DNA from 3 places in the Paenibacillus sp. FSL H8-0317 genome. Region 3 is predicted to be linked to each of the others. Evidence: riboswitches for the same ligand, from Rfam matches in the RefSeq annotation. Region 3 holds a riboswitch; each other region holds the start of a gene.

Region 1 (10,727 bases), 2.8 Mb from region 3:
TCATCAAGCCATGTAGACTTTTGATGATTTTTCATTTGAGGCTCGTATTTTTCAACCATGGTCTTCTCCTTTATCAAAGTAATAAAATGGTGATAAGGTTAATATCTTGTCCTGTAATCGAAAAATCATACGACCGGCAATGTGTATACTAAGCCTCATCATGTTTGAGAATGAGGGTAAATCGGGATCGGGATTCTTTTATTCGGTGAGAATGCATGTGGTAATCTGTTTTTTTTTCAATGCATATGAAAAAACCTCAGCCGGTAAAGCGAGCTGAGGTCAATAAATTAACGATTAATATTTTTTTAGTTGCTACAACTGTTGGTTTTAATTCTGTTGGCTTTCGCATTAGGTGCTTCGAATACCCTGATTGGAACTACTAGAGTTGCACCTAACTTCTTCATTTAATAATTTCAACCTCTTTATCCCCTGCTGACTTCGCAACCTCTAACGTTGTTTTACCTTCAATTACAGTCCCGTCTCCGCGGACTTATAAATGAATGTAAGGTCAGTGATTCATATAATGGGCATATAGTTGCTCGTAGGTTGTAAAACGTTCGACTTCTCTGCCGACCTTATTATACTCGTCTAGATATTCGTCCATCACTTCAAGGAACTTCTCTTTTATAACTGGTAGATTGCTTGCATCAAAGTACTGCATAAGATCAAATTTCTGAGTTCCTTTCTCTACAGCCATTTCATCAAGATACCCATGTGCTCCAAAGGCCGAAAGAAAGACGTAGGAAGCATTGTTCGTTATAACACTGTTCAAAATTTTATTGCGGTAGTTGCACCACAATTCTTCGTATGTCCCCCTCAGATTATCAAAGGACGGAGCCGGTTTAACAATGAAGTTATCACACATCGTTCTATGCAACCTCGTAACACTGCTTAACATATTAAAAGATGCTATTCGGATATCTTCAATGGTATGAGCTTCAATGATTGACATGTATAAGGGTTCGAGATCATCCGGAACATAGCGAAACAAGCGTTTCTCTTCCAAATATCGCTTGATCCCTCGTTTGATGCACGTGTTATTCATACTCACCAAGGCATTGACTAGATTATACAGAACCTCAGCAGATGCATATCTCACTGAACCGATATCTTCACTAAGCATCGTATCGCTGTATGCTTGCTTAGCCAGATCAATCCATTTATTTGCTCGATTAAGACACACTTCTCCTATCGGGTTCGCAAGTGCATCAAGAGCTTTTTGCTGGAAGTCGTTCAATTTTTCCAAATCCTCAGGCTTAGCATAGTAGAGTACTTTGAGCTCGGTTAAGCTCGATACGTTTGGACTCTCCAAGGTGGATTGCTCTTGTATTCTTGAATCCCATGGCGTGCAATAGATGTCATACCCAACGTCGTCCAAGATGAAGCAGTCGGATATTTCCCATCCCTTTTCTGTATTATTAATGATAATTAAATCAAGATCGCTCTTCTCGTGAAAGTCACCGGTGCTAAATGAACCAGTAAGCCCAATAATGGCGATATCCTCTAGAAAATCTCTTTTTACGCGTTCAATCACCATGTTAATGAGCAGTTCATTTTTGTCCAGCAGCTTCTTCTTTATGATTTCGTTCATTCGTTACACCTCTTTGTATGATCCGGCCGTCCTTCATCACAACAACCTTAACTTGAGTCTATCGACTTAGAGGTACGGTTACTATGCATAAGTTGATTTAAGTCATCTTTGCACAAAATCCGCTAAACCGTCGAAACGACGAGTTAGCGGATTTCATTAGTTCTTTGTATAGACTATTTTCTTTATGCTTTCGCAGGACAAGAAATACCGACCCGCCAACTCCTCTATTCTGACTCCATTGTGGAATAAGGATTTAATCTCAGCGTTTCGAGCAGAGACCCTGCTCTTGCTCTCTGTTTTCTCGCCCCATTTTAGGTGTGCCTCTTTGGGCTTTGGGATATAAACCAATTCCCCTTGAACGTATTCTTGTATGATACGTAACAATTCTTCCGGAAAAATAGATTCGGCTTTTGAATATTTCATGCGCCTCACTCCTTATTTAATAGATCAATAAGGTGCAAAGCCAGTTCGTAGAATATTACGATTCGTCGTTGGCAATGTGTTTATTCCCGCGCTCTATGCAAAGCATTGCCATATCCTTCACTGGCTTTGCATAGAGCTGTGCATGTAAGAATCCTACCCCGATTGTTTTCAATAGCCTCACCTCCATAGAAAATAGATAGTTGCTATTTGCTTATTATATCAGGGCTTGTTGTTAAAATGTTTAATCATGTCTTTTTGAGCTGACAGGGTTGTACGCTTACTGGATCATGTATAAAAAAATAAAATACATTTCTACGTAAATAAAAATCCACTTTAAAAATGGGATGTATATCAAAAGGTAGGAGCCGGTAATTCATCAACTTTTATACGTAGTAAACTATAAGGTTTTTGTCGCAGGTCTCTTCCATAATGAAATCTCGCCTGCCTATGTAATTGGTTCACAATTACATATAAGTATTGATCCGGACCAATAGAAAACGTATCTGGCCATAAAACTCGGGGATCATGAGCGATGGTTTCCATGATTCCATTTGGCAATATCTTTCGAATACTATCGTTTTCATAATCTCCAGCATAAACGTTTCCTTTTGCGTCCGTGATCATCCCATCAGATGCACCCTTCTCTCCCCAATACTGCACAAGATCACTTAACTTAAAATCCGGTATCGTTCTGTCTCTTAACGATTCTGTTGAGATCGAGTATAGCTGGCGACTGGTTAATGGACAATAGAATAACATTTTTCCATCAGGGGAAATGGCTATACCATCAGAGGCCAATCGAAAGGGAGATGTCGAACCATCCGCGTTTCGATTCATCAAAATTTTACCTTCCACTTTTGGCACAAAATATGGATCGGGTGAGGTCGAGCTTGCTCCATGCAACCGTCTATACGCATTTCCGTTTTCTAAATTTACGACGATAATAGCGCCTGGCCCATTGGAAGAAGAATCCGTTATATATGCGTAACCTGCTTTTCCTACACGAAAGTCAAATCGGACATCATTTAGATACGTTGTCGGCAAGACTACATCATCTGCAAATGTATATACTTTTCTAATTGTATTTGTTTCTAAATCTACCGCGACTAATTTTGCCCCTCCTTTAATTGGCTCAGAAAAATTTGGTGCAGCCGTGTCCAGTACCCACAGGGTCCCCCTTCCATCTGCAACAACACTTTGAACACTGATGAAGGACATAACAATATTTAATGGGTTGATCAAATTCGTTTCTACATTAGGATAAGGTTGCATCTGACCCTCAACAATTTCCGCTACCGTAAATCTAACGTCATCTCCCCATTTTGGAAAGCAAATAAAGATACGCCCGGTTTCGGATACACTAACGCCTGTAGGCATAGCCCCGTAAAAGGAATGAACGAGTTCTAACTTACCAAAATATTCTTCCATAGGTAACATAGGCTGTATGATGTCCTCCTCAACATAGTTGAATAGATATTACCTATAATTATGTTCGAGACTTTTTCTAATGCCTGGCCCTTAATCATTCTTTTTCAACCTCGATTTTGAAAATGTCCGATACATCTAAAAATACAAGAAACTTCGGCGTAAGCCGAAGCATGTTGACGGTGACTACATGTGCTAGGAAAAATGCTTCCTCCGATCGTCAATGCAAAACTCTGCCAAGCTTATCTGTACCAAAACCGTTTTATTGTTGGTCCGGCAGACGTAATGCGTTTGCTGAAGTTAGCTTTTGATCTAAAAATTCCTCTGCTCGGGTCAATTGCTGCCTGGCAATCTCCAACGCTTGTGAATTTGTTGCATTAGATTCACTTAACAAGCTTATTGCCTGATTTAAAGCCGTCTGCACCTCAGAAACCGCGTTAGATGCATGCTGCTCTAGCGTATTACTACCACTCGAGTTAAGTGCATCTTCTGCCGGTTTTCTTGCGTTTTCGGTTGCTAGATCAATTTTGTTTTTATTGGGCACCGTGACTTCTCCTTCCTTCAGTAAAATCATTCATTTAGACAGAAATAAGTATGGGATTGAGATTTTGTTTATATCCCTGCGACTGATGGGAATATTCGGAACTTACCTCTCCGGTGATCCATATTAGTATAAGATCCGATGCATTGGAAAATCTAATCTTGATGAAAAAGGAGGGGATCATTTCTGAATGGCTAATCCAACGCTAGCGCCGCACGAATCGATGGAACTGCATGAAGCGTTAAACTTCAAAACGCTCTGCATCGCTAAGTCGAAACTTATGCAAGGCCTGGTCTTTGACCAAGAGCTAAAAGCATTAATGCAGAAAGACGTAATTCAATCCATACAACAGATCGCTGAGCTGCAAGCAATCTACGCAAGAGCTCCTTTTCAAGCACCCGTTCCGAATAATCCGACACCTATAACACATTAAGGGGAACTCAGATGAATACCGATTATTTAGATCCGATTAATTCATTGAATATGCCGGAAATGGCAGATATGACTTTTGCCATGGACTTCCTTCTTCGTGCCAAGGAGGGGGTACGTAATATGTCCATCGCCCTGACGGAAACGGCTTCACCGGATGTAAGAGCCCTGCTGCATACTCATCTTAAGCAGGGGATTGCAATGCACCAAGAAATCTCGGAGCTCATGATTCGCAAAAAATGGTTTCATCCTTATGAGCTGAACGAACAGTACCAACTCGATCAGCTTTCGGCGAAAAATACGGTGATGATCGGGCAGATGAATCTGTTCCCGGGAGATACGTCACGTAAAGGGATGTTTGATCGGACCCCAGATGAGCATATTGGAGGACATAAAGCATGAAGGCGGTAACGTATCAAGGGGTTAAAAATGTTGTGGTCAAAGAGGTGCCGGATGCGAAGATTGTGAAACCGGACGATATGATCGTAAAGATCACCAGTACCGCCATTTGCGGTTCTGACCTTCATCTGATTCACGGGATGATCCCTAACCTTCAGGAGAACTATGTCATCGGACATGAGCCGATGGGGATCGTAGAAGAAGTAGGTCCTGGCGTGACCAAGGTAAAAAAAGGCGACCGTGTGATCATTCCGTTTAACATCGCATGCGGAGAATGCTTTTTTTGCAAAAATCAGCTGGAAAGCCAATGTGACAATTCCAACGAGCACGGGGATATGGGCGCTTATTTCGGCTACTCCGGAACGACCGGCGGATATCCCGGCGGGCAAGCCGAGTATTTACGGGTCCCATTTGCTAATTTTACCCATTTTAAGATCCCTGAGAACTGCGAACAACCGGACGAAAAGCTAAGTTTGATCGCCGATGCCATGACGACAGCATTCTGGAGCGTAGATAACGCCGGCGTTAAGAATGGTGATACAGTCATCGTGCTCGGCTGCGGTCCGGTCGGACTCCTGGCCCAGAAGTTCTGCTGGCTGAAAGGTGCTAAGCGGGTCATAGCCGTCGACTATGTCGATTACCGCTTAAAGCATGCAAAGCGAACGAACAATGTGGAAATCGTAAACTTCGAACAGGATAAGAATATTGGGAACACTCTCAAAGAAATGACCAAAGGCGGCGCCGATGTTGTGATTGATGCGGTAGGAATGGACGGCAAGATGAGCGATCTTGAATTTCTAGCCAGCGGTATGAAACTGCAAGGCGGCACCATGAGCGCATTTATCATTGCATCTCAGGCTGTCCGCAAAGGTGGTACCATTCAAGTCACTGGGGTATACGGCGGACGTTATAACGGATTCCCACTCGGTGACATCATGCAGCGAAACGTGAATATCCGTTCCGGACAAGCTCCGGTCATTCACTACATGCCATACATGTACGAGTTGGTGACGTCTGGCAAAGTGAACCCTGGGGACATTGTTACGCACGTCATTCCGCTCAGCGAGGCCAAGCGGGGCTATGAAGTGTTCGATACAAAAACGGACGATTGCATTAAAGTCATCTTAAAGCCTTAAATATGAGTAGATACACGGGAGGACAATCTGAATGAATTCCACTTACGCTTTGCATGAGATGCTCGAGGTGCATGAAATAGCTGCGTTCAAGACGGTTTGCATGACTAAATGTAAGACGATGCAAGCTCTGGTAACCGACCCGGAGCTCAAACAAATTTTGAAACAAGATGCGATATTATCACAACAGCAGCTTCAGGAGCTCGGTGGAGTGCTGTCTAAAGCGACTGTATAGGAGATAAAAAAATGAACCCAATATTAGAACACATGACTGGTCTTAATACGCTGACCGATGACGTGATTGCAATGGATTTTTTGATGAACGCCAAGAGCAGCGTCAGAAACTACGCCATGGCTGTGACCGAATGTGCCACCCCCGAAATCAAACAAATTTTGATGAAACAGCTCGATGAAGCCATAGACTCTCATGAAAAGATATCAAATTACATGGTGCAGCATGGCTTATACCACCCTTACCATATTGCAGAGCAAATTCAGCTCGATCTGAAAAATATTCAAACTGCTATGAACATTCCGTCCTGACACCCTTTTTTCGGTATCGTTGCAGCTCCACGAGAGAAACAAAAGGTAACAAACGAAAGCTCGTATGAAGCAAGGGGGGATAACCTCCCTCTTCAATACGAACTTTTATGCCCTCTTATTGTTTATGGACGCTGCTCTCTAAATTGAATTAACTACCATTGAACTCAAAGCTCCAGCCTCCATGACATCTCCCAAAAATCAAGCTCAAAGCGACTGCACATCACGAAAATATCTTCCATCCGTTGGTACGTTCCCTCGCTACACCCCTCTAATAGCTTATCCGTTAACGTCACAAGGGATTGATTGTTACTGTTGTATTCAGAGGAAGCATATCCTGTGATCCACTCTCCATAAAAAGGATGATCAACTGCACCTGGTTTTTGAGCAAGGGCTTGACCAATCTCCGCATAGCTCCATGAGCAGGCCAAAATGGATACAAGTACTTCTGCTATGCCACCCGCATGGGAAACAGAGAGCATATAGTTAGTATAGGCTGCATTTTTTAGTGCAGGTTTTACCTGAAAAACATGATCCTCTGTAATCCCTAGTCGTTCCATATAAGATCGATGAATTTTCATTTCGCCATTCAGGATGTTATCTACATTTTTACTAAAAAACTGCATCAATTTGGGGTCGTGCGACTTGACGATACCCAGTGCAAATACGCGGGCATAATCGAACAGGTACAAGTAGTCTTGCAACAAATAATAACGAAATTGTTCAACCGGTAAGGAACCATCTCCGATTCCTTTCACAAAGGGATGCTCAAGACATTCCTTCCACACAGGCTGTGCCGCCCGATATAGTCTCTCTGAAATAGTCAACATATGTTCCTCCAATTCATAATGTACGTATTTAAAAACAAAAAAACGAAACATCCATAGGATGTTTCGCAGACAAATACACTAAAACAAGAGGGTTCGCATGAGCTACCCAAGTACAGTGTTTCATCGTTGCATCCCTACGTTGGCATTATCCAAATCAGGTAAGGTCGGTTTAACACCCTCTCAGCCGGTTAAGGCTCCCTCGCAAACGGTTGTATGTAGTTGATTACTTTCTTATCCCCATAAAAGAATAAAATAACATCCATTTAGTATATCAAGGGCTGTTTAATACAGTCAAGGCAGATTGTATCACGCCTCATCAGCTTGAGTGACGTCTTTAAATGATGAAAACCATCACAACAATGGTTGAGTTTTATCCACTGTTATGATGGTTTCTATTCTTACAATTATTGTTGATGGTTTAATGCCCGAGCTTGTTCTTTCCGACAAAAGTGAGTATTCCGTACTGGGAAGTGTTTCTCCAGCTCTCATTGGTCGTAGCATTCCATTTGGCTACGTTCTGTTTACCTCCGCCCTGGTTGTCGTTAATTTGAAGATCGAAACCGAGAACATTTCCTGCTTTGGGCGTCAGTGAATGTAACTGGATTCGGGCTTCTACGAGATATCCTTTATTTGTTTTCTTCACAGCACTTACAAGGCGTCCGGGTGAGGCACCCCCTGCAAAGGTTCCCACATTGTCTGCACTGATTCTGAACTGGGCATCATCATATTGAAAATACGGTGTGCGCTGGTGATTCTCGTCCAGGAAAATCTCAACCGAATCCTGATCCCATGGGTTGATGTTATCTGTGATGATGTTTGGATCAGTGACGTCGATCAGCAGGTATAGATACTCACCTGTCCACATTGCCCGAGCGACTGCCTCTGCACCTTCGTTCTCATTCAACCGTTTTACTTCAAATGGTACAGCCTTATTCCATGATGTGTCTTTCTTCCCATCAATCTGAACAATCCCTTGTACAGCTTGTGCAGATTTGGGCATAGGGGCAAGCTGAATCACGCCGTATTTGCTTGTATCCTGTTCCTGAGATTGTGTTCGATCATTCCAGTACATTGGATTATAAGGTTGTGTCCCACTTGAACCGCCATCAGTCACACGGATATCCAATCCGGCTTCATATTCTGATCCGACTTGGATACCACCCCACGGAATGGACAATTCAACCTGATATCCTGCTTTGGTCTCGCGTACACGATATGAACGCTGCTCCACGCCCTCAGCTTTGCCCGACCGCTTAATGATTACGTGTCGGTCATCTGCTTCATATGAAGTGGTCTTGCCATTATTGAGATCAACAAAGATATCTACTCTGTCGTTCACATCTGCCTTCGCATCCTGAACATCCACAAGGATATACAGGTTACTTTGATCCCATAAGGTGCGGAAACTGGCTGATCCCGAAGAGTCGCCCTTCAGTGGAGTAGACACCGCTTTGTTCCAGAGTGGATCTTGTGAATGTTTTTTGATATCCGGTTTACCCGAAAGTGAGACGGCTCTCTGTGTCAAAACAGGCAAGCCTGATTCATCCACGAGCCCCCAGTATGCTTTTTTGGCCTTCAGGGCTGAATCAAACAGCATAGCCTGGTTGTTGTAAGACTTCTCATCTTGGAGTCCCCATAAGGTAACTGAAGAGATGTGATCTTTGTGTTTTTGGTACAAATCCAACAGTTCCTTATATCGATACGCCTGTTTTACCGCAACTTCATCCGACATCTCTTCACCAAATGGAATTCCGCTATCCACATCCAGTTCCGTGATCTGAATATCCAATCCAAGTTCGGCGAACATGTTGATCGTTTTTTCAATTTCCTTGATGGGAGGGGATTCCAGGTTATAGTGGGATTGCAAACCCACACCATCGATAAGCCCCTTATCTTTCAGTCGTTTGACCAACTGAAACATATGCTCTCTTTTCTCAGGGACTTCCGTGAAGTATTCGTTGTAATATAATTTGGCATTCGGATCTGCTGCACGAGCGAATTCATAGGTTTTCTCAATGTAATCCGGACCGATTAGTTCATAAAAGGGACTTTTACGTAAACCGTTGGCATCACCATTGCTATCCGCAATCGCCTCGTTTACCACATCCCAGGCATAGATCTTACCTTTGTATCGGGTCATGACGGTTTCAACGTAATCCTGAATCCGGGCAAGCAGTAATTCTCGACTCGCAGGGTTACCCTGAGGATCTTTGAACATCCACTCTGCTGCATCAATATGCCACAACAACGCATGTGCGCGTACGCCCATACCATGCTCCTCGGCGAACTGAACATATTGATCGGCTGCCTCGAACTCATAAACACCCTCGGAAGGAGACATGTACTTCGGTTTCATCTCATAGGTTGCGGTCAAGCTGTTAAAGTGCTTTGTGAGAAGTTGTCCATATGCGCCTTCCAACTGCCAGCGATACACCGCTGCACCAATGGGGAAATCATCTTGATACAGGTCCTCCAGAGACCGAATACCTTCTTCAATCTCCAGTTGCTCGGCCAGAGTAAATGATACATCATCCACATAGAACGATAACGTATCTACGCTACCTTCAGAGATGTAGGGTGTTTCGATGAACAAATTCAATTCAGTGGGATCATCGCTATACTGAAATTTTCCGGTGATCTTGTGCCATGTATTCCACTCTGCTTTGGCAATTTTCACGCTACCGATCGGGTTCCAGCTTTCAGCAGTTGTTTTTTTATATGTGGTGAGCTGTAGTGTTTGATCCGTGATGGGCTCCTGGGTAAGTCTTACATATGCCGTAATTTCGTACTCTTGGTTACGCTCAAGCAGATCCTTCATGGATAACATCGGTCCATGATAGGAACGCTCACGGTTGGCGATCAGCATACTGGACTGACCTTCGTGTGCCTCCTGCTGTGTCACTGTCAGCCTTTCGTTACCTGTACGTGGAGTCCATCCCTGAAGTGTACCGTCTTCAAAGTTTGTACTCAAATGGCCTCCTTCCACTTCCGTAACTGCCTTGGCTGCATGTGAGACATTCGAAAATGGAAGCATGGCAAGTACGAGCACAAGAACCAAGGCTGTTATATTCCATTGACCTAACCGTTTCATACAATTCCTCCTCTTGATCTGGTCTAAGTATTTCTGAACGGATTAACATCCAGATAAATAGATTATAGCTCTTTAGATAGCGCTTACATATAACGAATTTACAATAATTATAATAAAATGTTATCAATTGGTAATTATGATTTTAGGAATCAGAAGTTCGTTAATCATGGAATATCAAAAAGCCGCTACATATTTGCAAAAATAAAAGACCGTTTCCCGATAAAATACGAGAAAACGGTCATAGTTAGAAAATATCTTTCCCGAAAAAGAGTTAAGGGAATACAACTTTAACTTTGCTTTATAATCGTCCATCATCACCCTGTTC
Region 2 (10,727 bases), 280 kb from region 3:
GTGGCTACGGCTTTGTTCACCTGCGAGGCGAAGCCATAATCGAACATGACCACGTTGAACCCAAGTTGATGGGCATAGTGTGCCAGGTCATACATGGGTACCCATGTTTCTTCACGATTGGCACCATAGCCGTGACTGAAAATAATCGTTTTGCTTGCAGCATTGTCAGCAGGTATATACCATCCCTGCATCGTCCGGCTGCCATCTGCTGCCGGGAACGTGATGTCTTCGTACTTCATGTTCTTGGCCTGCATTGGATTGGAGAAGACCGGCGCTACCGTTGGATTGGATAATACCCATGCGATGTAACCATGCAGTGCAATAAAACAAAACAGTAGAAAAAATACAACGGAGAGCAGCAACGCTACGATAATATGTTTGAACCGAATCAGCCTCGGTGATAGGGAAGAGGGCAGATCGGACACTTTTGTTTGCAGCGGGGCTTCGCTCTGGGATGTTGGATACATGAATGCCCCTCCTTTGAAGTTCAGTTGAAGATAACAACGACATGTAAAGAGAATTGCGTCGATTTCAGAGCCTGCTTCAGAGCGATATCTTAATGTAATATATCTTTATCGTATGTTCCAATATAGTCAAAGTCAATTGATTGAGGGCATTTGTTACGCAATTGTTATATAGTTCTTAAGATATATGGGTAACATTACCTTAGTGTGTAAATTACAGGGGATTAAGTCTTATAAAAAGGAAAAATTTGCACGTTGGCCTATTTCGATTTTGGCTCTTTTTGGTTTACAGATGAGACCGTTTCTCATATAATTTATGTAACCAAGTTTCATGTGATGAAACATGAGGAGGGCATTATGCCATGGAAGATCGCAAGTTAACCGTCCGGGCTGTGGAGCGGGCGCTGGATATATTATTATGTTTTACCACACGCAGTGATCTGGGACTCACCGAAATTGCCAGCCAGATCGGCCTGCACAAAAGTACAGTTCACCGTTTGATGGCTACGCTGGAGGATCGAGGGTTCGTAATTCGCGATGCAGCAACAGAGAAGTACCGACTTGGCATCCGAATCTGGGAGCTGTCAGCTCATATGTCCCGCAGTGATGATCCCGCTATTCTGCTGCTGCCTGCGATGGAGCGACTGAGGGATCGATTGGGGGAGACCGTGAGTCTGTACCTGCGTGATGGCAGTGAACGGATTCGGATTCAGGCTGTGCAAAGTGATCAGGCGATTCGCCGAGTTGCTCCCGTTGGTGTTAGACTGCCGCTGTCTGTGGGCGCTTCCAGCAAAGTCCTGATGGCGTTTGCCACGGACGAGGATCGTGAAGAATTGATGAATGGTCCTGAATGGCCGGTATTTATCGATCCAGCGGTGTATTTGGCGCAAATGGTAGACATTCGGGATAACGGATATGCGACGAGTTATGAGGAACGTGAGCCGGGAGCTGCCGCGGTATCGGTACCGATTATGGATCGCAGAGGCAATATTGCAGCCGCACTCTCGGTCTCAGGGCCTGTCAGCCGACTCTCACAGGAGACATTGCATGAATACGCACCTGTGCTAAAGGAAGCTGCTACGCAGATGGGGCTCATGTTATCCTGATGTTGAGGTAAGGTTTTTCTCCAATTGAGTTGGTGTTCTGGAATATAAAGGTTGTTTTTATGTTCCGGTTGCGCTACTCTGTTATGGACGGCCCAGCGGGGCCAGCATCATTGAATATGAACTGCGGCATGTGTATGCCGCAACTTGTTAACGTTACTGGGGGAGTCCGAACTGTCCGGACTGAGACGGAATCGCATGAGATTCCGGACCCTTTGCACCTGATCTGGATCATACCAGCGTAGGGAAGTAATCGGCGATATGACCACAACCACCACATGATGTGACCCTTGTAGGGCTCCGTTAAGGAGCCGCATAAAGGTGCATTATTGGTGATGGACATTAAAAGTCGGTTCCTTCGGGGACCGGCTTTTTTATATACAGTGAACAGGCGATATAGCGAGGATTCTATGGGCTTCTTTTTCAATAACCTGCGAAAGTGGGTTTGGATGATGAGAGAGAAGTCACCAAAGATCCATGATCTGCGGCAGCCTTCGGCCTGTTGTGAACTGTACATAAATAATGTCTCCCCTGGTCTGGTGTAGGATCGCTCTTTCTTCTCTGCATTGCGCATGATTTGGGACAGGTACGTAAGCGAGCTAATGATGATGCCAACCCAAAACCAAGCGAACGAACAATGAGGAGGAGACAAGCGACATGAGTGCAGGAAATCAAACGGGACAACAAGCGATGGAACAGGAACATAACGGTCAGCAGGTGGAAAAGGAAACAAGCGCGGCCGGACGGGTTCAGCCCTTTCCGGGCAGCCGCAAAGTCTACATTCAGGGCTCACGGCCGGACATTGCTGTACCGGAGCGTGAGATAGCCCTTCATGACACGAATACTCCCCAAGGGGTGGAGCATAACGAACCGCTGCGTGTCTACGATACGAGCGGCCCCATGACCGATCCCGCATTTCATGCGGATATCCGTGCAGGTCTGCCATCCCTGCGCACCCGTTGGATCACAGAGCGCGGCGATGTGGAAGCTTATCAGGGCCGTACGGTTAAACCGGAGGATAACGGACTGAAGCCCGGAGGGAAGAGAGCTGGCGGCGAAGAGTACCCCGGATTACGTGGCAAACCAATGCGGGCACAGCCAGGACGCTGTGTGACCCAGATGCACTACGCGAGGCAAGGAGTCATTACGGCAGAGATGGAGTTTGCCGCCATTCGTGAGGGCGTGGAACCGGAATTTGTACGGCAGGAGCTGGCGAGTGGACGGGCCATCCTGCCGTCTAACATCAATCACCCGGAGAGTGAGCCGATGTTGATCGGTCGTCATTTTCATGTGAAGATCAATGCCAACATTGGCAACTCTGCTGTATCTTCTTCCATCGAGGAAGAGGTCGAGAAGATGGCCTGGGCGGTACGCTGGGGATCGGATACCGTAATGGATCTGTCCACAGGCAAAAACATTCATACCACCCGGGAATGGATTATCCGCAATTCACCTGTGCCGATTGGTACGGTACCGCTGTATCAGGCGCTGGAGAAGGTGAATGGCGAAGCGGAAGCGCTGACCTGGGAGTTGTACCGTGACACACTCATTGAGCAGGCAGAGCAGGGCGTGGACTACTTTACGATTCATGCAGGTGTACTGTTGCGATATATCCCGATGACGGCCAAGCGGATGACAGGCATTGTGTCTCGCGGTGGGTCCATTATGGCAGCATGGTGCCTTGCGCATCATCAGGAGAATTTTTTGTACACTCATTTTGAAGAAATCTGCGAGATTATGAAAAGGTATGATGTGGCATTTTCACTGGGAGATGGGCTTCGTCCAGGCAGTATCTACGATGCCAACGATGAAGCACAGATGGCGGAACTGGCTACGCTCGGGGAACTGACGCAGATCGCATGGAAGCATGATGTGCAGGTGATGATCGAAGGTCCAGGGCATGTGCCGATGCATAAGATCAAGGAGAATGTGGACTTGCAGATGGAGATCTGTAAAGAAGCACCGTTCTATACGCTGGGGCCGCTGACGACCGACATTGCCCCGGGTTACGATCACATCACATCCGCCATTGGTGCGGCCATGATTGGCTGGTTTGGCACGTCCATGCTCTGTTATGTTACGCCAAAAGAACATTTGGGCCTGCCCAACAAGGATGATGTGCGGGAAGGGGTCATCGCCTACAAGATCGCGGCCCACGCTGCCGATCTGGCGAAGGGACATCCGCGTGCCCAGCGCCGCGATGACGCATTATCCAAGGCACGTTTCGAGTTCCGCTGGCGTGACCAGTTTAACCTGTCACTGGACCCTGAACGTGCGCTGTCCTACCATGATGAGACACTGCCGGCAGAAGGGGCCAAAGAAGCTCATTTCTGCTCGATGTGCGGACCAAAGTTCTGTAGCATGCGCATCACGCAGGACATTCGGGCCTTTGCCGCGGATAAAGGATTGTCCGAGAATGAGGCTGTAGCTGCCGGGATGCAGGAAAAGGCCGAGGAATATCGGACACGTTCCTAGGCGCTGATACAGCGCAAGCTGGGCAGTCTGAAATAGAGATAAAGCCGTTTCTCTCTGTCATTGCAGAGAAGAACGGCTTTTTTTAGTGTTATGTCATGTGTGTATTCTTAACCGTACTCAGCCTTTATCAGAATTAGCTTTGTGACTGTGTGTGGTCCATATTTTATACAGAATTCCTGCGATAACGAATAAAAGAGCGTCACTGAGTTTTGGTGATCCTCCGTATAGAAATGCGGAACAGGAAAAACCTACTATAAACAGTAAAACAATATAGAGGAAACGCATATTAGTTCACCTCGTTAATTTGTGGTGTTACTAAGTAAGTGAGTTCATAGTTGCATAGTTCAGATAGAACCTGTTACTTCACTCCAAATCCGCTACTATTATCGAGCCACGCCTATATTCTTCTCCAAATACGCCGCAAGCAATGCCAGCGGGCTATGGATTGGAATACCGCGATCTATTGTAACCTGTGCAGCAGCGGGAGCCATAGACAGTTGGGCTGCCACTACCGTTTTACCCGGATAATGCTCAGCAATCTGCTGTAATCCTTCACGTACTGCTTCGAGATACCCTTGCTGATCTCCACGCATAATCAACTCAAATGTCCCAGGGATGCACACCGCATCCGTCTGAGATGTCTTGGCAACGTGTAGTTGCCCATTCTCATCCTCTTGCTGTAATGCCTGATTCACCCGTGCCATCGTTCCTTCAATAGTTGCCGGGTTGGTGAATGCTATTATGTAATCTCCTGGTACTCGCCGCATCTCCTGCAATAACGGATCATCTATGCCGATCACAGGCACAGGGACCTGTGTGGCTTCCTGCTCCAGTACTGTCGCGAAGAGGGTACATGTGACCAGAATGGCATCGGCATGACACTCGGCGATCCATTGGAGCGTCTGGGCTACTTTCTGGTGAATGACGATCTCGGAAAAGTCAGCGTCATGTTTAAGACGGTCCAGACCTGGATCGACGTAATGGACCAATTCAACTTCATAAGGAGCAAGCGTCTCTTCAATTAAGGCGATGTTGGAATAATGAGCGTGAAAACAACCAATGGTGATCATGTGCTAAGTCCCCTTTTACAGTTCGTATATGTCATGGATCTTGTAGATATTTAAACCATTATAGAAACATGACTGAGGACTGTACAGTTGTTTATTGCTCAACGCCAATAACCGCCCTTCCGCCAAGCCGTGAAAAGACGGTCGATAACCGGATTCGAATAGGGTCCGGTGTCCATTTTATCTAAGGGAAGGAGAAGCATTTTTCTTCGCCATTTTTTGCTGCAGAATTTCATGAAAGGATAGACCTTGAGTGTTCTCATTCTCCTTTTTAGGAGCAGTGGTCGCCGTGTTGCGCGGATATTGGTGGTGGTACGGGATCATTTGCTGAATAGGCATGCGGATCATCTTGGTTCCTCCTTTAATGCATTTTTTTAAATTATGTATTTCGACTGGTTATGTTGCCAGCTGCACATATAGGTACATATGACTTGTTAGACGAAATAAATGATTTTAGAATATAAATCCAATTGGATTGTAGTGATTTTACCCGGTTTTAAGGAGATGTAAACGGTTTTAGGAAAATTCAGGAGTAAAGAACCTGATATGAGAGGTTTGATATGGGAGGATCGAATCGGTTGTTATGTGAATAGTCCCAATTTTAAGGAAGTCAATGGTACCCGCTTATGAGGCATATTGTCTGGTTAAATGATGCAAAGCATGCTAACTAACTTGGTACCATGGTCGGGTTGTTTAGGTGGTAATGTAGTTCCGGATATAACAAAAAGACTGCCGAGCGAACCCGGCAGCTTGCGTAATATGAAGAAGGATGCGAGGAAACTTTGATCCTGTATGAGGTGGCATTGTGTTGGTTTTATCTATTTTGACGAATAGCGATGTATATATCTACTTGTACACTTTCGGGATTCAGGCTGCGTTCATCATACAATTCAAAATCCCCGGTGAACGTACGATCGCTTTGTTTCTCCCATGCCCACACGGCTCCCCAAGCTTCGCCAACAACCTCTGCCATCGGTCCTTTTCTGGAAGTGAATACGGCGTAAGTTGCAGGAGGGAGTAAAATGTCGTCCAATCCTTCAGGCAATGATTCGTTCGGACTGACCTCATGCCCTACCAGTATGGTGTATTCACCGGTTATGCCATCGGAGTAATCCGTGTAACAGCCATAGCGGGCGGCTTCAGGTGCAGGGAGGTGATCTGAGGCAAAATAATTGTTCCAGAGTCCCTGAATACAGCCTTTGCCACTGATCTCAATGGCGTTGGTTGTGCGGGCGGATACGCCAGCAAGACGTTTGCCTGGGAGCGTGACATAACGAACGGGCTGGGCAGAGAACGAATGATCTGTTGTTACCTGACCAGGGTTAGCAGAAGCAGTAGTAGAGTTTTCCGCAAGAGATTGAGCATGTTGATCCGTTGTATTCGTGCGCCAACGTTTCAAAAAAGGAAGCTGGTTACGCAGCATCGAACGAGCGGATTCCTCATCCATGCCTTCGTCCTTCAGAATAGCAGTGCACATCTCGGTCATGCCTTCAAGTGACATACCGGGCTGCTCAAACTTGCCCTCTTTGTAACAATAAATACAGTACTCACGGGTTGTGCTTCCATCTGCTTCCGTTCCGAATTGGGCAGGGGTTGTGAGCGGCATGCCGCAGCTTTGACATACAGTGACGTTCATGATTAGTTCCTCCTCATATATGTACAGATTGAATATATCTGAAGTATAAGGGGAGGAACTGGACAGCTGTCTGTCAGGTTTGAGTCGGGGAGATATAATTTTGTACAATTTGCTCCGCGATACGGCAGATCTCGTCTCGAATATGCTGAGGTTCCAATACTTCAACGTCCGCGCCGAAGCCCAGGATGAACCCATATAACCAGCCATCCTCGGGAAAAGCAACTTGGCTAATATAATACCCAGTCCCATCAGGCATGACGTTCTCGATCCCAAACCATTCTTCCGCAATATGACGGACGCGAGGATGGAATTTCAAGGTTAACCTGGCTTGATTGTCCGGACGGCTCCATTCCTGTTGCCAGGGTCTGTCCTGTGGGTTGATGACTTTACGCTCGAATTGCTCATTAGCAAGCGTGACATCTTGCATACGCACAAGCTTGAACATGCGAAATTGATTCCGCTCGTGGCAAAAAGCATACAGATACCAGGAATGTTTCTTGAGTACGATGGTATGAGGGTCGGCAGTTCGGTGAGTTTGGATACCTTCCGCACTGCAGTAGGTAAAGGTTACGGGTCGTAATTGATCCATACCCTGTTCGATAAGTTCAAGCTTGATTTTCAGCGCTTCTGGATGCGTCCAGGTTGAATAATCCACGATGAATCGATTGGTATTGGCCTGAAAATCGTCATTTTTGGATTCAGGTACGATACTGCTGAGTTTTTCGACCAGAAGCTCTCGCGCCGCATTAGCATGGGAAGTGGATACACTGCGCAGTGCAGTGACGATAGAGGCGAGATCCTTGTCTGTTAATACGTTTCGATCCAGCCGGTAGCCTTCTGCCAGACCAATCCCGCCGCTTGCCCCCTGATACGTCACCACCGGGATGCCTGCTTGACCCAATGTATCGATATCCCGATAGATGGTCCGGATCGATACTTCGAACATATCTGCCAAGTCTTTAGCTTGTACCCGTCCACGATTGATTAGCAGCACTACGATGGCTAATAAACGCTCCAGTTTCATATGTATGGATTCCTTTCATTGGTTTATCTGTTGGATTCAAATATGTTATATTGTTGAGCATCACACATAGGAGTGGAATAAGCAATGAAGCGAATTACGATTCTGATCGCAGACGATGAAGTTGAGATCGCTGATCTGGTTGCTTTACATCTACAAAAAGAAGGATATCACACTATCAAGGCCTTTGACGGGAAGGCGGCGGTTCAAGCTGTTCAGACCCAGGCGATAGATTTGGCGATTCTGGACATTATGATGCCCGGCATGGATGGGTATGAGGTGACCCGTAAAATTCGGGAGCAGCATCATTTACCGATCATTTTTCTTAGTGCCAAAACGTCAGATATGGACAAAATTACGGGACTCGTGATGGGCGCGGACGATTATATGACCAAACCGTTTAATCCGATGGAACTTGTTGCCCGGGTCAACTCTCAGTTGCGTCGTTCTCTGCAATTCAGCCAGTCTGCGCCTGTTCAGAGGTCCATTCTGGAGAAGGGTGGGCTCATCATCACGCCAGATCAACATCGCGTTACACTCTACGGCAAACCAGTGGAACTAACACCGAAGGAGTTCGACATTTTGTATCTGCTCGCGAGCCACCCCAAGCAGGTGTTCAGTGCAGAAAGCATTTTTGAACAGGTATGGGGAGAAGCCTATTACGAGAGTGGGAATACCGTGATGGTCCATATTCGGACCCTGCGTAAAAAGCTGGGAGAAGATGTGAACAAGAACAAGTTTATCAAAACGATCTGGGGTGTGGGGTACACGTTTAATGACTAAACGTAGAAGTTTTCGTACAACCATGATTATGTTGTTAGGGTTAAGCATGCTTGCCTCTGGCGCAATTACCTATGGGATTTATAAGCTTATGCAAGCCTATTATTCGGGTGTCCGTGCAGAAGATCAGCTCGCTGAATATCGTCATTTTATGAAAAGTATCGGAGATATTTATTTCTTCCTGATTTTATTTATCCCACTGGCTATTCTGTTTTTCTTCTGGTTTACCAAGCCTTACGCGACGTATTTCAAGGACATTTCTACAGGGATCAGACATTTGGCCAATGGCGACTTTCAGCATCGTGTGCAGATCTCCTCGAAGGACGAGTTAGGTACGATTGCGGAGGATGTGAACCTGGCAAGTGAGAAGTTAAGGGAAGCGGTGGAACGTGGGGATTTTGCTGAAAATAGTAAGGACCAGCTTGTTGTCAATCTGGCACATGACCTGCGAACACCACTGACGTCTGTGCTTGGATATTTGGATCTGCTCATGAAGGATGATCAGCTAACGGAGGAGCAGGTACGGCACTTTACGTCGATTGCATTCACCAAATCACAGCGTCTGGAGAAGCTGATTGATGATTTGTTCGAAATTACCCGCATGAATTATGGCATGCTGCCTATAAACAAGACACGGCTGGATCTTAGCGAACTGCTGAAGCAGATGAACGAAGAACTCTATCCTGTATTTGAAAAGAACCAACTAGTCGCCCGACTAAAAATAGACACTGACCTTACGGTCTCCGGTGATGGCGAGCTGCTGGCTCGTGTGTTCGAGAACCTGCTGATTAACGCTGCACGGCATGGCAAGGATGGTATGTACGTAGATATTAATGGATATCGGGATGCAGAACAGGTCATCATTCAGGTAATTAACTATGGTGGACATATTCGTCCGGAGGAATTGCCACATATCTTCGATATGTATTACACCGGAGATCGTGCTCGGACTCCTCAGGAGGGTGGGACAGGCCTCGGCCTATTTATCGCTCGCAATATTGTGGAGCAGCATGACGGTACAATTTCGGCCCAGAGCGACGTGGTACGGACGCAGTTCGAAGTTCGTTTGCCCGTATTTCAATGAGGTCTGATATCAAATTTAAGAAAAACTTTAAAATTGCCCTGCTTTTTCTTTAACTTGTGTTGTCTATCCTTGATGTATGAGGTAAAAGGAGGAGCAAGCATGAAAAAGTGGGGCTTTTTGATATGTATCATTTTGATCGGATATATCGTTACGCAATCACCGGGATGGATTCAGCAGAAGGATGAGTTGCCCATCGAGATTCAGAATACGCGTGAGAATCCCGCAGGTTACACCGTATCCGTCACCGGAAACATTCAGGATCAGGTACATAAGGGCAACTTGTTACTGGTGGATAAGCAATACCCCGTTCACCCGGAAGGGGTTAAATCTGATATTGTATATGTGGCACATGAGGATGATCTGCTTCGTGGATATGGAATACTGGATCAGAAAATCATGTTATCACGGCAGGTGGCGCAGGAATTTCAGAGGATGGTTGAAGCAGCAGGCGAAGAGGGAGTCAGATATTTTCTCGTCAGCAGCGGATACCGGGATTTTACGAAGCAGGACGAGTTATATCGGGAAAAGGGTTCAGACTATGCACTTCCTGCGGGTCACAGTGAGCACAATCTTGGGTTATCCCTGGATATTGGCTCCAGTCTGGCTGCGATGAATGAAGCACCAGAGGGTGCATGGCTGGAGAAGAATGCATGGAAATACGGATTTATTTTACGTTACCCAAAGGATAAAGTGCGCATCACGGGTATTCAGTATGAACCATGGCACTTTCGATATGTAGGGCTGCCGCACAGTGCTGTCATGTATAAGAATAATCTGGTGCTGGAAGAGTATCTCGATATGCTTAAAGAGAAAGAGAATATTACTGTGGAAGTAGAGGAAGATGAGTATCACATCCGCTATTATCGAGCCACCCGAGACACAACCGTTTACATACCTGAGCAAGGCCAAACTGAAATATCGGGTGATAACATGGATGGCGTCATCGTCACCGTAAAGAAATAACAGGGCAACACAAGGGAGGCGAAACAACATGAAGCACAACAACCAGAAGAAAAGCAAACATTATATCCTTTGGATTGCCGTTTTCATTATCTATTTATATCTGCTGACTAAGCTGATCCTGTTCAAAGGAAGCC
Region 3 (10,727 bases):
AGCTGCACTTGCACAGCGTTTGAATTTCAAGACCTCTCTGGAGCAAGTTGATCATAATCCATATTTGGAGAAGTTCTATCATGACTTTGAGCGTTGGAGCTTCCATCTGCAGATTTATTTCCTGGCAGAGCGCTTCAAGGAACAGAAGAAGATTTTTGAACTGGGTGGAGGATTCGTACAGGATCGTTCCATCTATGAAGATACAGGCATATTTGCACAGATGCATGCGGATCAAGGAACCATGTCTGCTACCGATTTCGAGACATATAGCAGTTTGTTTGAAGCGATGGTGATGACACCTTATTTCCCACATCCAGATGTGCTGATCTATCTGGAAGGCAGTCTGCCTTCGATTTTAAACCGTATTACGGAACGTGGACGTGAGATGGAGATTCAGACGGATCGTTCGTACTGGGAGCACATGCACGAGCGCTATTCCGTGTGGATTGATCAGTTTACGGCTTGCCCTGTGCTGCGTCTGAACATTGATGAGTATGATGTGCATGATCCAGCATCGGTGGATGCCATTTTGGCACAGATTGCAGCTGTCATTCAGCCTTCCAAGGAAGTGCAAAGGTAAGATAGAGCGAGTTTTACAATGTATTTTTCTGGGTTACATTGGTTATATTTATGATACAGATATGGATAACATCCCTTCTACGGCTATTATGCTGTTGGAGGGATGTTTTTTTATGTGCCAAGGGAATGATGATGAGATGAATGTAGACAAAACTAAGAGGATATATTCGAGTGAATAAGGAAATGGATGTTTAATATATCTTTTCTATTATATAAATCATGGTCACCAAAAGTAGAAAAATGTTGAATAATAGGACATTTTGTGGTTTCATAGGAAAGGTGAATTCTGGAAAAGAAGCATATGCATGACTCAGGAGGGAAAGACAACGTGGAAGAGAAACAAGGAGTTAAAATCGGTATGCCGATCATTGGTGGCTTAATTGGAGCTATTCTGGGAGGCATCGTATGGGCAGCTATTGCTGCAATGACCGAGTATGAGGTGGGATTAATTGCGATTTTGATTGGAGTGCTCACGGGCTACGCAGTTGTGTTGTTCTCCAATAAACGAATTGCGACAGTACATAAGATTATTGCCGTACTGTTTGCTCTCGTAGGCATTTTGCTGGGTAAATATCTGACGGTGGTTTATTTTACTTCCGAACTGTTTGGTGATGTAAGCGTGATGGAACTCGTGTTTGATAGCGAGATGATCAGTGCGTTTGTGGAAACCTTCCAGGACTATTTCAGTCAACCGATTGATTTATTATTCATCGTGCTTGCGATTGTATCTGCATGGCAGATTCCTGGCCGTATGGCGAGAACCAGTCTAGCTACGGATGCATCTTCATCGGATCACGCACCAAGAGCTTAATCGGATAGCGGTGTACGCTTGGTAGCAAAATGAAGAACGTTTGACAGACGAAACTTAACTCATCATCCTAAGCATCTGGTGAAACGGTTATATCGAAGGACTGGGAGCAGAAGAAACGTAGTAAAGCATCTACTTTAAAAGATATTCATAAAGTACTCAGAGTGAGCAGCAGTTAGGCTTGTTCACATTGCGGCTGAGTTACTTGCATACATAAAAGGGACGATACGCCTGAGGGTGTACGTCCCTTTTGTGTATTTACCAGCTAGTAGGTGGGATACGGCTCATAACTTTTGCAACAACACGAATCGATTAAAATTACTTACCACATAACCCTAGTATAATATCCAACATGTTCATAAGGTTAATCACAAGAAAGATAGGGTCACTCCAGGAGGTAGGTTCAAATATCCGAAGGGTCATGTCATTTAAAGCGAATAAAGCTGATGACGAGAATATTTTTACCTTTTACAGGACAGGGGGTTAACTTCCAGACTATCTTTTACAGTCCACATCTGGACGGCAATGAGAGTTGAATAATACTGTATGTGGTTGAAGACAGGGCTATATTATTTGTTTTGGTCAGCAAATACAGCCATGGCATCTCTCATAAATACTGCCAAACCATCGCCAAACTGATCAATATTACGCGTGAAGCGTTCATCTTCCACGTACATCTGACCAAGTCCTCTGAAGGCTTCAGGCGAGTAGCTTCCCATCTGGTTTAGGCAGGTGTACCACTCTTTGATGCCAGCCTGTGCCTCCGCAGATGCTGGTTCTGTGTGACGAAGTGCAGCCAGATGTTTGTAGATTTCGTTCATTTGATCGGATAGAGCCTTCTGATCTGTGGTTGATTTACTGTGCAGCTTCTGATTTGCGTGATCGACGGCATGGTCTCCCCAACGTTCCCGCGCTTCTTGTTCATACGGATTCTGGCTAAAATCAAATCCTTCGAATTGTTCTTTGGCTGTCATTTTAATTTCTCCTCTCACGTGTAAAACCGTTCTATCAATGGTAGCAATCATCTGGTCCAAGCGTTGGCGTTTCTCCAGCAGTATAAGTCGATGCATATTAAGAGCTTCTTCCGGATTGAAGGAGGGGTTGGTTATAATGTTTTTGATCTCCTTCAGAGAGAAGTCGAGTTCCTTGAAAAACAATATCTGCTGCAACCGTTCCAGGTTGGCATCTGAATATAATCGATACCCGGCAGAAGTCACTTCGTCCGGGGTTAATAGTCCGATCTCATCATAGTGATGCAGTGTGCGCACACTGATCGAGGCAAGCTCTGCAACTTCCTTAACTTTCATGGCCATGTGTGAAAACCTCCTTACAACACCGATTGTACAGTGTCACGTTACGTGAGAGTCAACCGTTGAAAATGAGAAAACAAGATGCAAGCATGGAAGCTGCATCTTGATCATGGATTGGTGACTCAGTCACTGTAGGGGAGCGGATGCGCTTCTAAGTCGAAGACATAGATTGCCGCACCGCAGGGGGGAGGCTCCTCTGTTATGGAGAGGAGAACGAGCGGTTGTGGCTGCACCATGTAGGCGGTGCAGCCCACGAGGCTGGCAGTGCAGGGAGAGCAGGGCTACGCCTGCATCCCGCGCACTGCCGCAGCGAACTGCGCAGCCGCTGCGCGCACATCGGCCGCGCCCGCGATGGCGGAGATGACGGCTACGCCGTCGGCTCCAGCCGCCATCACGGCGGCCGTGGTATCGGGCGTAATGCCGCCGATACCCACAATCGGAACTGCGATGCCTGCGGCGCGCAGTTCCGCCACCCCTGCGGGGCCCAGCACAGCGTGGGCATCCGCTTTGGAGCGCGTCGGGTACATGGGCCCGACGCCAAGGTAGTGGGCGCCCGCCTGCACCGCACGGCGCGCCTCTTCCACAGAGTGGGCGGATACGCCAAGCATCCGCCCATCTCCAATGCGGGCGCGTACCAGCGCCGCGTCCGCATCTTCTTGGCCGACATGCATGCCGTCGGCCTCCACCGCTACAGCCAGCTCCACATCATCGTTCACGATGAACGGGACCCCGTGCTGGCTGCACACCTCGCGAAGCCGCATCGCAAGCGTAATGCGAGCTTCGCCAATCAGGGCACCAGTTCCCTTTTCACGGAACTGGAACAGCGTGATGCCGCCAGCAATGGACTGGCGCAGCACTTCCACCGGGTCTTGCGTTGTATTGACGCTGCCCATCACCAAATACACCTGCATCGCGCGTCGCACCGCTTCTGCTTCCCACGGGCGCATCACTGCTCACCCCGCTGTCTGCGCTGATACGCAAAATGATTTGTCGGCCCATGTCCGGCCCCAATCCCCAGCTCATCTTCGATGGCTGCCTGAATGAATGCTCGCGCGGTCGTAACGGCAGCCAGAACAGGTGAACCCTTGGCTAACTCTGCGGTGATCGCAGCAGAGTATGTGCATCCTGTTCCGTGTGTATGACGTGTTACCACACGAACATTCTCCAGATAATGAAAAGACTGCCCATCGTAGAGCACATCCACGATCATGCCACTTCCTTCATCATGACCACCTTTGACCAAAGCATACGTTGAACCCATCTGTACAATCTGTCTTGCGGCTTCTTCTCGCTGACTCAGATTCGTGATAGACATTCCGGTAAGCAGTTCCGCTTCCGGTATATTAGGTGTTGTGATCAGGGCATGGGGCAACAGCTCCGTAACCAACGCCTGTACAGCTTCCTGTTGGAGCAGGGGGGCACCGCCTTTGGCTACCATCACAGGGTCGATAACCAGATTCGACCAACGGTATTGCTGCCATTTCTCAGCCACTAGACGAATAATCTCGGCACTATATAACATGCCGGTCTTTGTTGCGGTTGGTTGAAAGTCTTCGCCGGTCGAGTCCAATTGCTGGGCAATACCATCGTAAGGGATGGGAAAGACGCCCTGTACACCTGTTGTATTTTGGGCAGCAATAGCCGTGATAACGGTCATGCCGTATACGCCAAGCTCTTGGAATGTTTTCAGATCGGCCTGAATTCCTGCGCCGCCCCCGTTATCAGAACCTGCAATGGTTAGCGCTTGAGCAATGCTCATACTGCACCTCCACGGATCTGACGGATTTGTGCGCATCCTACCAAGAGGTCTGGTGTTACTTGTGCCAGTTGATTCAACAATTCAATCTGGAAGCTGCCCGGCCCCTGATGAGCTGTCCGCTCTGCTGCCAGTTCAGCTGCTACACCATAAAACGCGAGCGCTTCAACAACACTGCCTAGAAGATCGGCTCCTGATTCCGCTATGGCTGTAAAAGCACCAATCACCGAACTGAGTAAACAGCCAGCACCTGTGACCTGAGTGAGCAGGGCATGACCATTACTCGTGAGGAATGTGGATTGTCCATCAGTAATGATATCTTCTTTTCCGGTAATGACCACGACACAGCCAAGTTTATGCGCTGCCCGCTCCGCAATGCCGATTCGGTCGCCCTCACCTGATCCTGCGTCCACACCTTTAATACTCCAACTCTCACCGATGACATTGGCGACCTCTGCCACATTGCCGCGCAGTACTGTGAGACGAAGTTCACGAACGAGCATCTGCACGGTTTCCGTGCGATAAGTGGTTGCGCCTGCGCCGACGGGATCGAGCACAACAGGCACGTGATGTGCATTAGCTGATTGACCAGCTAATCGGATCGCCTGAACGACTTTGTCATCGAGTGTACCAATGTTAAGTACCACGGCACCTGACATCTTGGCGACATCAGCGACCTCTTCATGAGCATAGGCCATAAAAGGGGACGCACCAAGTGCGAGCAGACCATTGGCTGTAAAGGGAGCCACGACAAGGTTGGTGATATTGTGTACCAACGGGTTTTGTGTACGAACACGTTCCAGATAAGACATATAATTTCCTCCTTGTTTTGTATGCTTTCCTGAATCCTTTGACCAAAAAGCTGTAAACGGCTGTTTATTCGGATATAGCGTATCTCAGATTCGTTAGGACTCGCTCCATGCTCTATTCCAGAGATATTAAGGCGCATATAGCTTTGCTTTCATCCCCTTTGCGTTCAGTCACTTTTCCTTCATTCACCTTGCACTCCTTTATTTACTCTCCTTGCAGATTAATAAAAGCATCCTTGGCTTTCACCGATTCAGCAATCAAATCCTTTTCAACGAGCCATGCACGTACATTCTCCCACGACTCCATTTCCTGCCGACCAAACGGTTGACCTTCCTCATTCATAAGTGGCATTAAAATAGCCAGGCTTTTGGTTTCGATCTCCGGGTCAAGCGGAGACGTTTCATTCTCATGAGCGAGCAGAATATTCAAGGCTTCATCTGGATGCTCCGTTACATATTTTTGTCCTTCCTGGATCGCTTTGACGAACCGGGTAAGCTGATCTTTTTTCGCTTCAATGCCAGCCTCACTCGCAGTCAGGACCAATTCATAATAATCAGGCACACCATAATCGACAGGGTTGATTGATTTCATGGCATGTCCTTCTTTCTCCAGAATCAATTGCTCATGGTTAATAAAACCACCCATAATTGCATCCGCCTGTCCGGAAGCCAGCGAAGGAATCAGATCAAACCCAACGTCAACCAGATTCATGTTGTCGGGATTGCCACCATCGTGGCTGATCATCGTACGAACCATCGCTTCATACAGCGGAATCGAAGAATAACCGACAGTTTTTCCTTCAAGATCTTTGGGTGAACTCACGTTGCCATTTGCTTCGGTCAACAGATGCACAAGTGGATGCCGAACAACAGCAGCAATGGATCGTACAGGAATGTTCTCGCCACGCGCGAGTAAGATTTGGGGCTGGTAGCTTAGAGCCAGATCAATTTTACCGGCAGCAACAAGTTTGAGTGAATCATTGGTATCCGCAGGCATCTGAATTTCGACATCCAGACCCTGATCTGCGAAGTACCCTTTTTCCTGAGCCACATAGATGAAGGAGTGTACTGCATTCGGGTACCAGTCGAGCATGATGGACAGTTTATCTTTGGCGTTTGATGTTGGTTCGGTTGCAGACGGATCTGTTTGCTGTGCATTAGTTGCAGAATCTGTTGTTGGCGTGTTTTTGCTAGTATTCGTGGTGCTGCATCCGCTAATGATCAGCAAAAGGCTAATGAGCATGATGGGAAGCAGGGAGTATATACCTTTGTTATTCATAAATTGAAGATCCTCATTTCATCGTTTTGATTTGTATTTACATCTAATTCCTGTCTAAGTATTATCCAACTTTTCTTTTGCCTCCATGTCCATGCCGCCGTATGCTAAACCGTTTCTCTAGCCAGGCAATCAGTACAAACAAAACGATCCCCAGCAGGGATAACAGCACAATAGCGGCAAACATCGCATCCGTGTTCATGTTGCTGGACATGCGGCGGCTGAAGTATCCGAGACCTTTGCTGCCACCAAGCCATTCCCCAATCGTTGCACCAACCACGCAGTACACCACAGACATCTTTAGCCCTGAGAAAAAAGAGGGAAGTGCCAGTGGAATCTGGAGTTTGCAAAAAATATCCCACTTGCTGGCTCCCATGGTGAGCAGCAGTTCACGCTGCTCTGGATCGCCTTGGCGGAGTCCATCGTAGGTACTGACCACAATGGGGAAGAATGCGATTAAGAACACCACCGCGACTTTGCTCCACAACGTGTAACCAAACCACAAGATAAATACGGGGGACAAGGCAATCAGCGGTATGGTCTGACTGATCACGATGAAAGGATACAAGGCTTTTTCAATCGACGGGTTCATATGCATGCCTGTTGCTAGCGTAATTCCAGTCACTATGGACAAGCCAAAACCAACAATAACCTCCATAAAGGTAGCAGGCAGATGGATGGTCAACAGCAGACGGCGATGCTCAACCAGTGAACCTATGATGGCTGTGGGTGCAGGAATGATGAAGGAGGGTACCCATCCCATACGCACAAACGTTTCCCAGATCGCCAGTGAAAAGAGCATGAGAACAATAAACAAACCATATTGGGAAAACGACCTCGAGAGCCACTTAAAACACCACGTCCAGACGCTAACCTCAGCTCTATCACTTTGCATGCAATTGTTCCTCCAGTTGTTGTCTCATCTGCACGAGAGCCGGTTCGTAGATCATGTCCGAATGCCTTGGGCGTGGTAAAGGAACCGTCATCTCCCGCAACTGCTGACCTTGCCCTCCTGGAGTTAACAGAATGATACGGTCACTTAACAGCAGGGCTTCCTCAATGTCATGTGTAATAAACAATACGGTTTGGCCAAAGCCCTCCCACAGCTCCAGCAACCAGCGATGCATTTCTCGTTTGGTTAAGGCGTCGAGTGCACCGAAGGGTTCATCCAGCAACATGAGCTGCCCGCCTGTAAGCAAGGTACGAAGCAATGCCACCCGCTGCCGCATGCCGCCGGATAACTCATCTGGATAGGCCTGTTCATAACCCGACAGGCCGAACCTTGCCAACCCAGCTAGAATGTTGGCCCGTAACTTGTCCTTGTCCTGTCGGCCTGGTGCCAACTCGGCAGGCAGCATGCAGTTCTCCATGACGGTTCGCCAGGATAACAGCAGATCTTTCTGCGGCATATAAGCGACTCGTCCGAGCCGTTGTCCTTGCGGTACATCAGCTATATCGATGGTGCCAACGGTTGGCTCATGCAAGCCTGCGAGCAGCTTGAAGAACGTGCTTTTACCTGATCCGCTGGAGCCGATGAGCGAGACAAATTCTCCTTGTTGAACCTGAAGCGACACATTGGAGAGCACGGGGGAATACTTTTTATCGGGAAAAGCAAAGCTTATGTTGTGAATGGTTACATGGTTATTCATCTGATTCTCACCCCCTTGATGTCAGACTGCTGGAATAACAACCGCATCTTGCACTCTGCCAAAAGAAACAAAAAAGACCCACCCATTTCCGGAGAAATGAGTGGGTCTGTAAGTTAGATCCGCAGTTTATCTTCACATATACATGATAAAATTCCGCTTACTAAAAGGCCGCTCCACTTCCCTCCGCTGGTATGATCCAGATCAGGTTCAAAGGGTCCGAATAGTCATATTCGTCTCAGCCGTAAGGCTCCCCTAGTGCAAAAGTTCAAGATATGCAGTTATGTGTTCAGCATATATCACTCGAACATGAACTGTAAAGAGGCAGCTTGATGGAATTCTTGAGATGAATTTGGAGTCAGACCTGAACAACTGAACAATTTACCTTGGCTCATGAACCCGATATAATAGGGATGGCGCATATTGGCTGGATCACAAATGCAGGTGGGATTGCTCCCTCCGAAGCAGAATGGGGACCCGAGTTGAAAACGTTCAAAAAAGTATATATTGAGATCACAAGTATCTGCAATCTGGCATGCAGCTTCTGTCCGCAGACACAACGTGCCAAAGGATTCATTGACCCTGAAGTCTTCAACAATATACTGGAACAAGTTAAACCACACACCAATCATATTTATCTACATGTCAAAGGCGAACCCTTGTTGCATCCCAAAATAGATCTGTTGCTCGATTCCGCACATGAGAAGGGACTCAAGGTGAACATTACAACGAATGGTACACTATTGCCCAAGACTCAGCATAAATTGCTTGGCAAACCGGCGCTGCGGCAGATGAATTTCTCCCTGCACAGCTTCGATGGGCATGAAGGTTCAACAGACCGTGACGGATACCTGCGTCATATTTTGTCCTTTGTACACGAGGCCGTTAAGCACAATGTCATCATCTCATTCCGACTGTGGAATCTGACGCAGGATAACTTCACAAATGCTCAGATGAATCGAAATCGCGAGACCCTTGAAGTATTGGAACGTGAGTTCAATCTGGACTTCCGCATTGAGGAAAAAGTAGTTCCAGGCAGCGGGGTCAAAATTGCCCCGAATGTATACCTGAATCAGGACCATGAGTTCCAGTGGCCAAGTCTGGATGCACCTGAAGATGACGGCAAAGGCTTCTGCCATGCATTGCGTGGTCAGGCAGCTGTGCTTGTGGATGGAACGGTGGTTCCATGCTGTCTCGATGGCGAGGGTGTGATTAACCTGGGTAATGTGCACGAGAAGTCATTCTCGGAGATTATTGAGGGTGAGCGAGCGAACAATCTGGTATATGGCTTCTCCAAACGCGAAGCTGTGGAAGAGTTATGTCGAAAGTGCGGTTATCGTCAGAGATTTGGAGCCTGATATCTTATATCAGCAAGCCAGAAGCCATTCAAGATCACACATTTGGAGACAAATGCAGTGGTCTTTCTTTGTGATCGGGGATTAAGTGAGGGGTACATACGTTACAAATGAGCATACCAGAGGTTGATATCAGCATATTGCTTGAGAGACCTAGCATGCAAAAAATGCCGATATGACAGGGATTGTGCGATGTCATGATATATCTGATCTAATGATTATTCTAGTTACCTTCCTTATTTGGTAGGATTAGGTTGTGGGTCGGACAGAGGTGCACCTCTGACGATCTTCCAGTACAAGCTCAGGCTTGTACAATACCAAATAACGAGAGAATAAGGGAGGAATAAAGTTATGAAAAAAATGTTGACGTTGTTACTGTCCGCTGGTTTGGTTGCTTCTATATTTGGTGCCGTTCCGGCTGCGGCTGCGCCTACGGTTGTAAATTCAACCATTGTTGTTCCAAAGGGTACGACCTATGACGGTCAAGGTAAAACATTTGTAGCCAATCCTTCCACACTGGGCGACGGATCTCAAGCAGAAAATCAGAAGCCAGTCTTCCGTCTGGAGGCAGGGGCTACGCTCAAAAATGTAAATATCGGATCACCAGCTGCTGATGGTGTTCACTGTTATGGCAACTGTAATATATCGAATGTGGTCTGGCAAGACGTGGGCGAGGATGCACTGACATTGAAGTCTGCCGGAACGGTTAACATTACCGGTGGGGCAGCGTATAAGGCTTATGATAAAGTGTTCCAGATGAATGCAGCTGGAACAATTAACATCAAAAATTTCCGTGCAGATGATATTGGCAAGCTGGTTCGTCAAAATGGTGGAACTTCCTTCGCAGTTAACATGACGCTGGATAATTCCAACATTTCTAATGTAAAAGATTCGATTTTGCGTACAGACAGCAGCACATCACAAGGGAAAATTACGAATACTCGTTATTCCAAAGTACCAACGTTGTTCAAGGGGTTTGCTTCAGGGAAAACGAGCCAGTCTGGGAACACGCAATATTAAGAACAGGAATACCTTGGAATACGGATTGAAGGCGTGTACGGATAAGGTAGCTATTTCACATCGTGAAGTATGTCCAAAAGGCATCCAGGGGGATGCCTTTTCCTATGCCAACTTTTGATTTTTGTAGAGACCATTGCCACAAATACCCATCTGATGTACATTAGAAGC

The links. A riboswitch is a leader RNA that binds a small molecule or an ion and turns the genes downstream of it on or off. The one in region 3 is predicted to bind thiamine pyrophosphate.
Region 1: linked by a shared signal. The riboswitch ahead of tenA (thiaminase II) and the one ahead of MHB43_RS04830 (ABC transporter ATP-binding protein) in region 3 are both predicted to bind thiamine pyrophosphate.
Region 2: linked by a shared signal. The riboswitch ahead of thiC (phosphomethylpyrimidine synthase ThiC) and the one ahead of MHB43_RS04830 (ABC transporter ATP-binding protein) in region 3 are both predicted to bind thiamine pyrophosphate.

Annotation. Positions count from the first base shown of each region.
Region 1 covers NZ_CP150294.1:3,835,186-3,845,912, reverse strand. The annotation lists gene MHB43_RS17080 (spore germination protein) at 1-59, opposite strand, end outside; gene MHB43_RS17075 (nucleotidyltransferase domain-containing protein) at 509-1,591, opposite strand; gene MHB43_RS17070 (CD3324 family protein) at 1,748-2,014, opposite strand; gene MHB43_RS17065 (L-dopachrome tautomerase-related protein) at 2,366-3,451, opposite strand; gene MHB43_RS17060 (hypothetical protein) at 3,702-3,983, opposite strand; gene MHB43_RS17055 (hypothetical protein) at 4,171-4,413, shown strand; gene MHB43_RS17050 (spore coat protein) at 4,425-4,811, shown strand; gene MHB43_RS17045 (zinc-dependent alcohol dehydrogenase) at 4,808-5,944, shown strand; gene MHB43_RS17040 (hypothetical protein) at 5,976-6,176, shown strand; gene MHB43_RS17035 (spore coat protein) at 6,188-6,484, shown strand; gene tenA (thiaminase II) at 6,649-7,311, opposite strand; TPP riboswitch at 7,425-7,522, opposite strand; gene MHB43_RS17025 (endo-1,4-beta-xylanase) at 7,730-10,402, opposite strand; gene MHB43_RS17020 (PRD domain-containing protein) at 10,701-10,727, opposite strand, start outside.
Region 2 covers NZ_CP150294.1:756,834-767,560, forward strand. The annotation lists gene MHB43_RS03680 (alpha/beta hydrolase) at 1-467, opposite strand, end outside; gene MHB43_RS03685 (IclR family transcriptional regulator) at 827-1,570, shown strand; TPP riboswitch at 1,719-1,832, shown strand; gene thiC (phosphomethylpyrimidine synthase ThiC) at 2,258-4,042, shown strand; gene MHB43_RS03695 (hypothetical protein) at 4,426-5,112, opposite strand; gene MHB43_RS03700 (hypothetical protein) at 5,290-5,457, opposite strand; gene MHB43_RS03705 (zinc ribbon domain-containing protein) at 5,924-6,745, opposite strand; gene MHB43_RS03710 (YafY family protein) at 6,819-7,769, opposite strand; gene MHB43_RS03715 (response regulator transcription factor) at 7,854-8,549, shown strand; gene MHB43_RS03720 (ATP-binding protein) at 8,542-9,630, shown strand; gene MHB43_RS03725 (D-alanyl-D-alanine carboxypeptidase family protein) at 9,730-10,593, shown strand; gene MHB43_RS03730 (VanZ family protein) at 10,622-10,727, shown strand, end outside.
Region 3 covers NZ_CP150294.1:1,038,907-1,049,633, forward strand. The annotation lists gene MHB43_RS04790 (deoxynucleoside kinase) at 1-580, shown strand, start outside; gene MHB43_RS04795 (hypothetical protein) at 908-1,390, shown strand; gene MHB43_RS04800 (MerR family transcriptional regulator) at 1,957-2,700, opposite strand; gene thiE (thiamine phosphate synthase) at 2,979-3,644, opposite strand; gene thiD (bifunctional hydroxymethylpyrimidine kinase/phosphomethylpyrimidine kinase) at 3,644-4,456, opposite strand; partial or broken gene thiM (hydroxyethylthiazole kinase) at 4,453-5,274, opposite strand; gene MHB43_RS04820 (ABC transporter substrate-binding protein) at 5,468-6,541, opposite strand; gene MHB43_RS04825 (ABC transporter permease) at 6,603-7,433, opposite strand; gene MHB43_RS04830 (ABC transporter ATP-binding protein) at 7,423-8,187, opposite strand; TPP riboswitch at 8,349-8,451, opposite strand; gene MHB43_RS04835 (radical SAM/SPASM domain-containing protein) at 8,667-9,542, shown strand; gene MHB43_RS04840 (pectate lyase) at 9,891-10,559, shown strand.